Regions from separate parts of the Larkinella sp. genome, predicted to be linked through region 1. Evidence: riboswitches for the same ligand, from Rfam matches in the RefSeq annotation. Region 1 holds a riboswitch; the other holds the start of a gene.
What was found. A riboswitch is a leader RNA that binds a small molecule or an ion and turns the genes downstream of it on or off. The one in region 1 is predicted to bind S-adenosylmethionine.
Positions count from the first base shown of each region.

Region 2: another riboswitch for S-adenosylmethionine. It lies ahead of ACO064_RS21210 (O-acetylhomoserine aminocarboxypropyltransferase/cysteine synthase family protein); the one in region 1 lies ahead of metH (methionine synthase).

Region 1 covers NZ_OZ245776.1:5,187,945-5,194,432, reverse strand. The annotation lists gene metH (methionine synthase) at 1-1,813, opposite strand, end outside; SAM riboswitch class I at 1,923-2,030, opposite strand; gene ACO064_RS20280 (SxtJ family membrane protein) at 2,114-2,476, opposite strand; gene ACO064_RS20275 (carbamoyltransferase) at 2,622-4,484, opposite strand; gene ACO064_RS20270 (Ppx/GppA phosphatase family protein) at 4,681-5,571, shown strand; gene ACO064_RS20265 (GNAT family N-acetyltransferase) at 5,602-6,488, shown strand, end outside.
Region 2 covers NZ_OZ245776.1:5,421,411-5,427,898, reverse strand. The annotation lists gene ACO064_RS21220 (ROK family transcriptional regulator) at 1-313, opposite strand, end outside; gene ACO064_RS21215 (homoserine O-acetyltransferase family protein) at 535-1,581, opposite strand; gene ACO064_RS21210 (O-acetylhomoserine aminocarboxypropyltransferase/cysteine synthase family protein) at 1,704-3,008, opposite strand; SAM riboswitch class I at 3,248-3,364, opposite strand; gene ACO064_RS21205 (Gfo/Idh/MocA family protein) at 3,618-5,096, opposite strand; gene ACO064_RS21200 (DUF721 domain-containing protein) at 5,381-5,707, shown strand; gene ACO064_RS21195 (glycosyltransferase family 87 protein) at 5,650-6,488, opposite strand, start outside.

The sequences.
Region 1 (6,488 bases):
TATCGTCATAAACACCCAGATTACCGGCGTTGACAATCCCCATGTCCATCCCGGCTTTGATGGCGTAGTACAGAAAAACCGAGTGCATCGCTTCCCGCACCACCTCGTTGCCCCGGAAGGAGAACGAAATATTGGACACCCCGCCACTGACTTTGGCCAACGGCAGATTTTCCTTGATCCAGCGCGTCGCATTGATGAAATCGACGGCGTAATTGTTGTGTTCTTCAATTCCCGTGGCAACGGTCAGGATGTTCGGGTCAAAAATGATGTCCTGCGCCGAAAAACCGACTTTATCCACCAGAATCCGGTACGCGCGTTCGCAGATTTCAATCCGCCGTTCGAAATTATCCGCCTGACCGGTTTCGTCGAATGCCATCACCACGGCCGCAGCACCGTAGCGTTTCACCAGATTGGCGCGTTCAATAAATGCTTCTTCACCTTCTTTCAGCGAAATCGAGTTCACAATGGCTTTCCCCTGGACGCACTTCAAACCGGCTTCGATCACTTCCCATTTCGAGGAATCGATCATGATCGGCACGCGGGCAATGTCGGGCTCGGCGGCAATGAGGTTCAGGAAGGTCGTCATGACTTCCACCGAATCCAGCATGCCTTCATCCATGTTTACGTCGATCACCTGCGCCCCGTTTTCCACCTGCTGACGCGCCACGGACAAGGCCGCATCGTAATCCCCGGCTTTGATCAAACGCGCAAATGCCTTGGAACCCGTCACGTTCGTCCGTTCCCCGACGTTGACAAAGTTGGTCAACTCCGTGATTTTCAACGGTTCCAGACCGCTCAATTTCTGATATGACTCCGCCTGTGGTTTCGGACGGGGCGGGTATTTCGCAATCGCCTGCGCAATAGCCCGAATGTGATCCGGCGTCGAACCGCAGCAACCGCCGACGATGTTGACAAAACCGTCCTGCACGAAGCCTTCGATCTGGGCCGCCATTTCGTCAGGTGACTGATCGTATTCCCCCATTTCGTTGGGCAATCCGGCATTCGGATAAGCCGACGTAAAAAATGGGGCTTCTTTCGCCAGCGTCTGCACATACGGCCGCAGCAGTTCCGCGCCCATCGCGCAGTTCAACCCAATACTGAGCAGCGGCAGGTGCGATACTGAGTACAGAAACGCTTCCGTCGTCTGACCCGACAGCGTCCGGCCCGAAGCATCGGTAATCGTTCCCGAAACCATGATCGGCAACGGTTCCAGGCCTTTATCCGCAAAATATTTATCCACGGCAAACAACGCGGCTTTGGCGTTGAGCGTATCCGTGATGGTTTCAATCAACAGCAAATCCGATCCGCCCTCGACCAACCCGGAAACCTGGGTGTAAAACGCTTCGACCAGTTGATCGAACGTAATGGCGCGGTAGCCGGGATTGTTCACATCGGGCGACATGGAGGCCAGCCGGGTGGTTGGACCCATCGCGCCGGCCACAAACCGGGGTTTGTCGGGATTCTGGCGGGTTACTTCCACCGCCACTTCCTTCGCAATTCTCGCCGACTCGTAATTGAGTTCATACACCAGTTCCTCCATGTGGTAATCGGCCATCGCCACCCACGTTCCGCTGAAGGTGTTGGTTTCGATGATGTCCGATCCCGCTTCGAGATACTGGCGGTGGATTTCCTTGATGATGTCCGGTTTTGTGAGCGACAGCAAATCGTTGTTGCCCTTCAAATCGTGCGGCCAGTCGGCAAAACGCGTTCCGCGATAATCTTCTTCTTCCAGTTTATACCGCTGAATCATGGTACCCATCGCTCCATCGAGAATCAGGATACGCTGTTGAAGAAGGTCAGTTATTTTTTCCAAGTTCTTGTATTGATTAGGACTACCTACCATGCCAACCACCGTCTGTAGCAGAACGGTGCAAATAGGGTTACACGGCTTATCGAAGAAAGGAAGCAGGGCGCAAGCTTTCAACTTATCTGTCCCCGTTGCCGGGGCGGAATTTGGCACCTTTTTCAGGGAGTATGAATGGTTGCCAAGACATCATCGGGTCCAATCCCTCCGTCTTTCTCGATAAGCGGTTTACAAAAATAGAAAAAGAGCCGGTCTTCGCCAAACCGATTCCCTCCGGGGAGAAACAGGCGGTTTTCCCAAAAGATTCCGTTACCAGGTATGTTCCAGGTCTTCTTTGGTATACAGATGGTTACGCTCGTGGTAAAGCGATGTGTCCTGCGTTCGTTTGATCGTCAACGGGTTTTTCGCCCCGAGCCGGTAGAGAAACGCGATCGGGACTAAAACTGCCCAAAATAAAACCGTCAGAATGATCTTGCTGTTGATCATCCCCAGGATTTCGGCCAGTTTAAACCACAGCCAGGCAATGCTGTTGCCAGCCGCCGGAATGAAGATGCTGAGCAAACCAACCGCCATAGCAGCATAGAGCCAGTAGACGGAGTTGAAAACGAAGTACAAAACGACCAGGCCGGTTACGATTACCAACTGGGCCTTGACGCGATCCAAGGGATTCATAAGCAGATGTCTATAAAGAAATTATACATGTTTTCCCGCTTTCGCCCCAGACCCCTAAAGGGGCACGGACGTCGAACCATCCGGATTAAGCTGCGTCCGTGCCCCTTTAGGGGTCTGGGGCGAAAGGCCCTCCGGGGCAAAAGCGTCAATCCAACCCAAACTCCTCCTTCCACTCGCCTTTTTCCGGCCACGCCGGTTGCTGTTTTTTATTGAATATATAATTTCCCACCACCAGATAATCCATTTCCGTTCGCATGAAACAGCGATACGCGTCATCCGGCGTGTTGACGATGGGTTCGCCCCGCACGTTGAAACTCGTGTTGACCAAAACCGCAAAACCCGTTTGCTTTTTGAATGCATCGATCAATTGCCAGTAACGCCGATTGGTTTCCCGGTGAACGGTTTGAATCCGGGCGGAGAAGTCGATGTGCGTAATGGCCGGTAAATCCGAGCGTTGAACATACAGTTTTTCCCGCATCGGAAGGCTGTCATACTCAGCGGGCAGCGGTTTTCGGCGGTTTTCCAGAACCGGGTGCACCAGCAACATGTAGGGCGAGGAGCCGTCGTAATCGAAATACTTAGAACAATCTTCGGCCAGCACCGAAGGCGCAAAGGGCCGGAAAGACTCGCGGTATTTGATGGTCAGGTTCAGTTTTTTCTGCATGTCGGCACTCCGCGGATCGCCCAGAATACTGCGACCACCCAACGCCCGTGGCCCGAATTCCATCCGCCCCTGCACCCAGCCCACCACATTTTCGTTCGCCAGCAACCGGGCGGTTTCGTTGCACAAGGCTTCAAAATCGTCGTACCGTTTATAAACCGCTTTGTACTTTTTTGCCATCAACTCCACGTCCAGATCCGAAAACGTCGGACCCAGAAACGACCCTCGCAGGGCGTCGCCTTTGTACTCAATGAGCCGTTCTTTGCCGAAATAAATATGGTAAGCCGCCAGAGCCGCGCCCAAGGCACCACCCGCATCGCCCGCTGCGGGTTGAATAAACAGATTTTTAAAAATACCAGATTTTTGGAGTTTTCCGTTAGCGACACAGTTGAGCGCAACGCCCCCCGCCAGCACCAGATTATCCGTATCAGTCAACCGCCGGGCCTCACGCGCCATGTTGACGACTACCTCCTCCGTCACGCGCTGAATCGCCAGACCCAGATTACCATGTTCCGGTTTTAGCTCCTCATCAGGCTGCCGTTTGGCCATACCGAACAGTGCTTCCCACTTTTTTTCGTGAACCATCCGCAAACCGGTTGCGTAGTCGAAGTAGGTCTGATCGAGCCAGATGGAACCGTCCCCGTTGATCTCCACCAGCTTCGTTTTGATCAGCTCGACATACCGGTCCACCTCCGGCGAATTCGGATTTCCGTACGGTGCCAGGCCCATCAATTTATACTCCCCGGAATTGACCCGAAAACCCAGAAAATACGTAAAAGCAGAATACAACAAGCCCAGTGAATGCGGAAAATGCAGTTCTTTCAACACCGTAATCGCCTTTCCGTCGCCCAAGCCGATGGAAGCCGTCGCCCACTCGCCCACGCCGTCGATGGTCAGAATGGCGGCTTTTTCAAAGGCAGAAGGATAAAACACGCTGGCAGCATGTGACAAATGATGCTCGGGAAACAACAGTTTGACCGGCTTTTTAGAATCGTAGCCCAGCTTTTTCAGCTCGTCCCGCAGCAGTCGTTTCAGGAATAATTTATCTTTCATCCAGACCGGCATAGCCATCAGAAACGACCGCAAACCGCGTGGAGCAAAGGCGTAATACGTTTCCAGCAACCGCTCGAATTTCAGCAGCGGTTTGTCGTAAAACACAATGGCATCCAGCTCATTCAGGCTCGTTCCGCCGTATTCCAGACAGAAACGAACGGCGTTGGCCGGAAAACCGGCATCGTGTTTTTTGCGCGTAAACCGTTCCTCCTGCGCAGCCGCCACAATTCGCCCGTCTTCGACCAAAGCCGCAGCCGAATCGTGGTAAAAAGCGGAGATTCCGAGAATCGTCATGTCTGTGTCGGGCAGCCCGGTAAAACCGGTCAGGGTCAATGGGTGTCAAAGGTACGCCTGTTCATTCAAAAGTCACCCGAATTTTAGCGGGTAGCCTCATCCACCCGACCGTTCTATAGAAAAGCCGCCGTATTTCGTCTGGGGATGTAAATTGACTATATTTGGGCGTTTCAGTACCACTTTTCCCAACTTCATTTTGAAAATTGCTGCCATCGATATCGGCTCCAACGCGGCCCGTCTCCAGATTTCTACGGTTCTGCACGTGGACGACGTGATTAGTTTCAAGAAGGTTGAATACGTCCGGTTTCCGCTGCGGCTGGGTCACGATGTGTTTAATTTTGGCGAAATTACGCCGGAAAGCGAAGTCCGTACCAACAAACTGATGCAGGTTTACAAGCTGTTGATGGAACTCCACGAAGTGGAAGACTACATGGCCTGCGCCACCTCGGCCATGCGGGAAGCCGTCAACGGCCACAAAGTGGCGACCCGCATCAAGGAGTTGACCGGCATCGAAATCAACATCATCGACGGTCAGAAAGAAGCCGAACTGATCAACAACGTGGTGGTGCAGGCCCTCGACGAACGGCAGTTTCTGCACATCGACGTGGGCGGTGGCAGCACCGAACTGAACCTGTATCTGGACCGGAAAAAGGTCAACTCGAAGTCGTTCAAAATCGGCTCCGTGCGCTCTTTGGAAGGAAAAGAAACCAAGGGGGCCTGGAACAAGATGAAAGACTGGGTGGACGAAAACGTGTTGAAAACGCAGGATATGGTCGCCGTAGGAACAGGCGGAAACATCAACAAGATCTTCAACCTCGTGGCGAAAGTCGGTGACACGACCACGCTGGCGGAAATTGAACGGATGCGGAATTACATTTCGGGCTATAGCCTGGAAGACCGGATCAACAAACTGCGGCTGAATGCCGACCGGGCCGACGTCATCATTCCGGCGGCAGACATCTACATTTCGGTTATGAAATGGGCCGGAGCCGACACCATTGTGGTACCTGACCTGGGCCTGAAAGACGGCATTCTTCAGTTGGTGTATGAACGCTGGGGCAAAAAGCAGCCGAAAAAAAAGCCTTAGTCACGGGACGCTTCACGGAGTGAACAAGCTGTGTACGAACTTCTTCAGGTAGAAAATCCGCTTCCGGAACAGATTCCGCCGTTCTATCAGGACGGTTTTCTGTTCCTTCAGGCCCGTCACCTGCTCAATCAGCCGGATCGGCCGTTCTACTATTTTGCCCTTCTCAACCCCAAAACCGGCCGGGCCGACGCCCGTTGTGCGGTTTTTATCCGCGACAACTGGGCCATAAGCCCGTCTGCTGCATCATTTGGTTCCATCGAGTTTTCGGATGATTTGCCGGACGAAGAACTAGTCCGGCTGGTGGATGCCGTAGTAACAACTAGTAAAAAATTACTAGTCCAGGGGATTCGAATAGTCAATTACCCGGATTGTTATTTGCCTGTTCATTCCCAGCGACTTCGTGGCCTATTGCTGGACGCCGGTTTTGTGGTGAAATACCAAGAACTCAATCAACATTTGCCGGTCAGCGCACGTTCCTTTACCGAACACCTGCATGCTACCGAACGGCGACGGCTTCGGAAATGCCAGCAGGCCGGTTTTACAACTCAAATCCGGGAAAAACCGGATGCGGAAACTTTGTTTGCGTTCATCCGGAAAGCGAGGTTGCGAAAAAACCTGCCTTTATCAATGAGCAGCAAAGAGCTTGCCAATCTTCTCACGAATTTCGGGGAGGTCAGCCCGGTTTTTACGGTGCGTGATGGCGACCAGCTCATTGCCGCCTGTCTGGGAATTCGGGTTGCGCCCGGCGTTCTCTATTACTTTCTACCCGCCGATCACGAAGATTATCAGCATTTTAGTCCGTCGGTGCTATTAATCGAAAGCCTGTACACCTATTGCCAGCAACACCAGATTCCGTTGCTTGATCTGGGCATTTCGACCAGCCAGGGTATTCGGAACGAAGGATTGATCCGGTTCAA
Region 2 (6,488 bases), 230 kb from region 1:
TGGTCAGATCGAAAATCACCAGTTTGACATCGTGGACACTGATATCCACGACAACAATTGCCTGATTTCCGGGTCGTAATCCAAACAGTGCCGGTTTTCGACCATATTGAGCCGCGCCGGTACCGATTTCCTGAACCCAATTTTCAGTTGCCAGTTCGTCGATCAGCATCGTGACCGAAGGAACACTGGCGTGCAACGCCTTGGCCAACTGGGCCAGTGTCCGGGAACCCAGCCGGTACATCTCTTTCAGAATACCGCGCTTTAAACGACTCTTTTTCTTATCGACAATGGATACCGTATAGTTTGCCTCCATAAATACAATACGCTATTAAAAAATCTACGAGATGAAAAGCGATGAAATATAAGAATGATATTTTTAAAATAATTTATTAATAGAACGATTTTATTAAATTATTTACAAAACAGCAAGAATTCACTTAAAACAATCCTACAATTCCATCAAATCAGGCTTGATTGATACAAAAGCGAAAGCAAACGCAAAATTTACTTATGGGTTAGTGCATCGGGGCAAAACTACTTTTCCGCCGTCTTGAGCACCGTTTTCCGTTCGTCCATCCAGGTCCGGATAATCTGGGTAAGCGGTTTGGTTTCGATCAGAAAACCGTCGTGACCATACAGCGAGTCGATTTCTTCGTAGCGGGCATCCGGAATATGGCGGGCCAGAATTTTTTGTTCGATGGGTGGAAAAAGAATATCGGATTTAATGCCGACGGCCAGCGTTCGCGAAACGACCTGCTCGAGTGCCAGGCTGATGCTGCCCCGGTTTCGTCCGACATTGTGCGAATCCATGATTTTCGACAAAATCCAGTAGGTGAACGCATTGAAGCGGTTGGCTAATTTTTCGCCCTGGTATTGCTGGTAGGTCGAAGCTTTGTAGTGGTCGAGTTGCTCGTTGTTGTCGAGTGCCTGCGTAAAACCGTAGGTGTCATAATTGCGGTACGACAACATGGCCACGGCCCGGGCGGCTTTCAGACCCGTCCGGCCGGCATCGTCGTGGCTTTCGCGCCAGGTGGGGTCGGTGCTGATGGCCATCCGCTGCGCTTCGTTGAACGCAATGCCCCAGGGCGACATCACGGCGTTGGAAGCAATCAGAATCAGGTTTTGAATCACTTCCGGCTGTTGAATGGACCATTCCAGGGCCTGTTGCCCTCCGAGCGACCCGCCAATACAGGTATGAATCTGCTCAATGCCCAGTTCCTGCCGGAGCAGATCCAGCGCTTTGACAATGTCGTGGATCGTGATCAGCGGAAACGCGTGGTAAAACGGTTTTCCGGTTTGCGGGTTGACCGACAGCGGCCCGGTAGAGCCGTAACAGGAGCCCAGCACGTTGGCACAGACGATGAACTGATGCGCCGGATCGTAGAATTTACCCGGCCCGATCATGCCATCCCACCACTCGCCGGGATCGGCACTGCCCGTGAGGGCATGGCAAATCCAGACAACATTTGAACGGTCACTATTCAGCGTTCCACGCGTCGTATACGCCAGCCGGAAGCCCGGCAGAGCCGCACCCGACTCTAAAGCGAAGGTGTATTTGTAATCAAAAAACCGGGTTTCCAATCGAAAAAAGAATTATCAGTTTTCAGTTTACGGTTTTCAGTTTACGGTGGCTGACGCCTTAGGCTGTGTGCGTCAGCCACCGTAAACTGAAAACCGTAAACTGAAAACCATAAACTAAAAGATTAAGCCCCAATGGCGGCAAAGGCCCGTTCAAGGTCGGCTTTGATGTCGTCGAGGTGTTCGGTACCGACCGACAACCGCAACTGACCCGGCACGACGCCTGCACTGGTTTGCTCTGCCTCGTTCAATTGCTGGTGGGTGGTGGCGGCCGGGTGAATTATCAGCGTTTTTAAGTCGCCGACATTGGCCAGGTGGCTGATCATCGTCAGGTTGTCGATAAACTTGTCGGCCAGTTCTTTTCCCGCTTTCAGCTTGAAGTTCAACACGCCCCCAAAACCGCGTTTGAGGTATTTCTTGGCTAATTCGTGGTAGGGGCTGCTTTCCAGACCTGGGTATAAAACCTTTTCCACCTGCTCGTGTTGCTCCAGCCACTGAGCCAGGGCGAGGGCGTTCTGCACCGTACGATCAACGCGCAACGACAGCGTTTCGATGCCCTGCAAAAGCAAAAACGAATTGAACGGACTCAGCGAAGGACCCCAGTCACGCAGGCCTTCGACCCGGGCGCGAATGATGAACTGAATGTTGCCAAAGGGTCCGCCAATGCCGAATACGTCGTTGAACACCAGCCCGTGGTAGCCTTCAGACGGTTCAGTAAACTGCGGAAATTTGCCGTTGCCCCAGTTGTAATTCCCACTGTCGACAATAACGCCCCCGATGCTCGTTCCGTGGCCACCGATCCATTTCGTGGCCGACTCAACCACGACAGCCGCACCGTGTTCGATAGGCCGGAACAAATAACCGCCCGCACCGAAGGTGTTGTCGACAATCAGCGGCAAATCGTATTTCTGGGCCAAAGCCGCGAAGGCTTCAAAATCCGGAATGTTGAACTGGGGATTTCCAATGGTTTCCAGATAAATCGCCTTCGTCTTATCGTCGATCAGCTTTTCGAAGCTTTCCACTTTGTCGCCCTCGGCAAAGCGAGCATCGATCCCGAGTCGTTTAAACGACACCTTGAACTGGTTGTAGGTGCCGCCGTAGAGGTAGGAAGTCGTCACGAAATTATCTCCCACACCCAGAATGTTGTTCAGCGCAATAAACTGCGACGCCTGACCCGATGCCACAGCCAGAGCCGCCACCCCGCCTTCCAGAGCCGCGATGCGCTTCTCGAAAACATCAGTCGTGGGGTTCATGATGCGGGTATAAATATTCCCAAACTGCTGCAAAGCAAACAGTTGAGCGCCGTGTTCGGCATTGTCGAAAACGTAGGAAGACGTTTGGTAAATGGGAACCGCCCGGGATTTGGTGGTGGGGTCAGGCTCCTGCCCTGCGTGCAGTTGCAGGGTTTCAAAATGCAATGGGGTTGCCATACGTGCTGCTGGTTATGGAGTTGAGGATTGGTAAAACAAGAGTCAGGTTCTGAATAGACGCGTCGGCTGAAACGCCGGGTCGCCGGTGTGTTGAAGTGGTTGAATGGCGTGAGGCATTCACGGCGAATTGATTCAACCCGTAGCCGATAGCCTCTCCCGGTTGTCGGTATCGTCGGTGTGTGTGAAATTAGTAGCCCGCCGGGGGCATACAGCATCGGATGTTGGTCATGTGTCTTTTCGATTTATATCTCCTATCGGATGGCCGAAGCGATCCGTAGGCGGGATGTAGCACCTTGCCGCGCGGCAGGTTGCCAGAGGTTCACCGAGCCCGGTCTCTTGCCTCTTCTTTATAAATCAAGCGCAGCAGGAAGTCTGCTGCAACGATTCGGTGGTGTTCGAACCGTGTGGAAACTTGATTTGAGCCGCAAGTATAGCGAACGAAGCCCGTTGCTGCAAATTTTTTGGCAGGAAACCGGTCGAACAGGACTTTGACGCAGCAGGTATTCTCAATAAAAAACCTCTCATTTCAGGGTCTTTCGACCACAAAATGAGAGGTTTCAGGTGTCTGGCGCTGCCCGAAAATTCCGGAACATCGCCGGGCCTGATTGACTACGTCGTCAGCTTCCAGCCATCGCGGTATTGCCGCGAAACAAACTGGTTGGCATCGTCGAAGTTGGTAATTTTCATGTTTTTACCGTCCCACATCAGGCGTTGGCGACCGGGGTAGTTGAAGCCCTTGCCGTCGGCTTTTGGCGTCCGGAGCATGTAGCTGCGAATGGCCAGGTTGCCCATCAGAACGGACTCGGTCAGCGGACCGGAGAAGTCGAACGAAGACGTCAACGCTTTGTGTTCCTTGCTGTTAAAACCGGCTTTACAGGCTTCGGTCCACAGAATCTGGTGGCCGTTTTCGGGCCACGGTTTTCCGTCGACCGGTTTGGGCTTCGGAGCAGCTTCCATTTTCTGTCCGTCTTTGGTATACAGTTTCGGATCATCGCCGTACATGCCGCAGGCAATCAGACCTTTGTCACCCACCATAAACATCCCGTTTTCGCCCCCCTCCGGATAGGCTTCCCCCGCGGGTAAAAAGTCGGGGCGGAACGGACGGATACCGCCATCAGCCCATATCAGTTTCACATCGGATTTGTTTTTAGCCGAAGCCGGGAATTTCAGTTCAACGTGCGACGCTGGCGGACAGCCTTCGGGGTTGTATTCCGGCGTCCAGTCTTTCAGGAATACCGAGCTGATGCTGGTTTCCACTTCGGTGGGGTAGCCCAGTCCCAATACGCGGAACGGAATATCCATGATGTGGCAACCGATGTCGCCGAGTGCGCCCGCGCCGAAGTTCCACCAGCCGCGCCATTTGAACGGGTGGTAGGCCGGGGTGTAGCCCACTTTCTGGGCAGGTCCCAGCCACAGATCCCAGTCCAGATCGACCGGCGTGTTTTCGGCCGCCTGCGGCACCGGAATGCCCTGCGGCCACACGGGGCGGTTGGTCCAGATCTGAATGGTGTGTACTTTTCCGATCAGGCCTTTGTCGAACCAGTCCACCATCTGTTTCTGCTGCGGATTCGAGGATCCCTGGTTTCCCATCTGCGTCACCACCTTGTATTTACGGGCAGCTTCGGTCAGCATCCGGGCTTCGTAAATGTTGTGGGTCAGCGGTTTCTGCACGTACACGTGCTTGCCCCGCTGCATGGCGGCCATGGCCACAACGGCGTGCGTATGGTCGGCGGTCGAAACCGTAACGGCATCAATGTTCTTTCCTTCTTTCTCGAGCATTTCACGGAAGTCCTTGTAACGCTTGGCGTTCGCGTGCTTCGTAAAGTTCTCTTTCACACGGGGAAGACCCCAGTCCACATCGCACAGGGCCACGACGTTGTTGGCTCCGTTGTTGAACGAGTTGTTGATGTCACTGGACCCTTTCCCACCAAAGCCGACAGCGGCCAGGTTGAGTTTATCGCTGGGCGCGATGAAGCCCGGCCCGCCCAGAACGTGGCGCGGCACGATAAAGAAACTACCAGCAGCTAACGCCCCGGCCTGAATGAACTTGCGACGCGATGTCTGCGACGGTTTTTCAGAAGATTGCATAAATCAGATAAGGACTATAGGTAAATCAATACTAATAAAGTCAAAAGTAGGGAAGATATACCAATTTTTGGCGAAAATATGGTTGAAATGGTTAAAAAGGGTTGGATGGTTAAGGATGGTTAAAATGGGTTGGATGGTTAAAATGGTTGAAGGGCAATTAACCATTCAAACCATTTTTAACCATCCTTAACCATCCAGCCATTCAAACCATTCGAAATTTTTCCGGGATTGCCGGGCCATTCCTTCGGGTGGTTCGTTACCTTTGTATTAAGACACCGTTTCGTATGGCCCAATATTATCGTTTTGACAAAGACAATGCTTCCCGGCGTGCCGGAACGGTTGCCCTGAAGGATGCGATCGGGCAGATGCTGAAGTCCTATCAACTGCAAACCCGGTTCAACGAAACGTATCTGGAAGCTTTTTGGGAGAAGATGATGGGCAAAGCCATCGCTTCCCGCACCAACCGGCTCTACGTCAAAGATCGCAAGCTACACATCGAAATCAATTCCGCTCCGCTCCGCAGCGAACTGGTGATTGCCAAGCAGAAAATGATTCAGCTCATCAACCGCGAAATGGGTGCCGATGTGCTGGAGGATGTTATTTTTATCTGATTCGCAGCCGGTTGCGTCCACAATTCCCATTGCAATTTCACCCAGACCAGCATACACCCAACGGCTTTGATGCGATACGGCACAAAAAACTCGCTCCGAATAAACTTGGGAAACAGGTCCGTCGGCGAAAGTGAGGTAAACACAACTACCGTCAGCAACAGAACCCAGTCAAGCCGGCTCGGCGATTCGAGCGTCAGCCACCAGAGTGCTACACCGGTTACAGCCAGCACATAGGTAGGCGACTCGGCCATTTTGTTAAAAATAATAATAAACAGCAGGAAGTAGGCAATCATCCGGCGCTGAAATAATGCATTGTTCCACAGCCGGAAACGCAGGAACGGCAGCAGAAAAAGAACAATGCCAACGGCTTCTACAATCCGCAGATTGGCATCGGTTTTTGCCATTCCAAACCAGGCTTCCAGAATCCCCATTACCGAAACCAGCCGCCCTAACGTACTGACCATTACCACCCTGAACCATTCCTGGTATTCACTCAGCAGACTACTAAACGGGATGAGGGTGGTTGGAGCCAGCGCAAACAGAACCGTCCAGACCGTCATTGCCAGCAGAAACTGTATTTTTTTTGGATAAAAAACGAAGAACAATGCGGCCGTGATGCCATAAAATTTTATAAAACCGCACAATACGAAGAAAAAAGCCGCCTGCCAGACCCGCTCGTTACGCAACAGGTATAATCCCAGCAAGATGGCCCCGACAATGAGGTTATTACTCTGCATGTTCTGGGCCGTTACAAGGGCTTCCGGGAGGATAATCAGCAGAG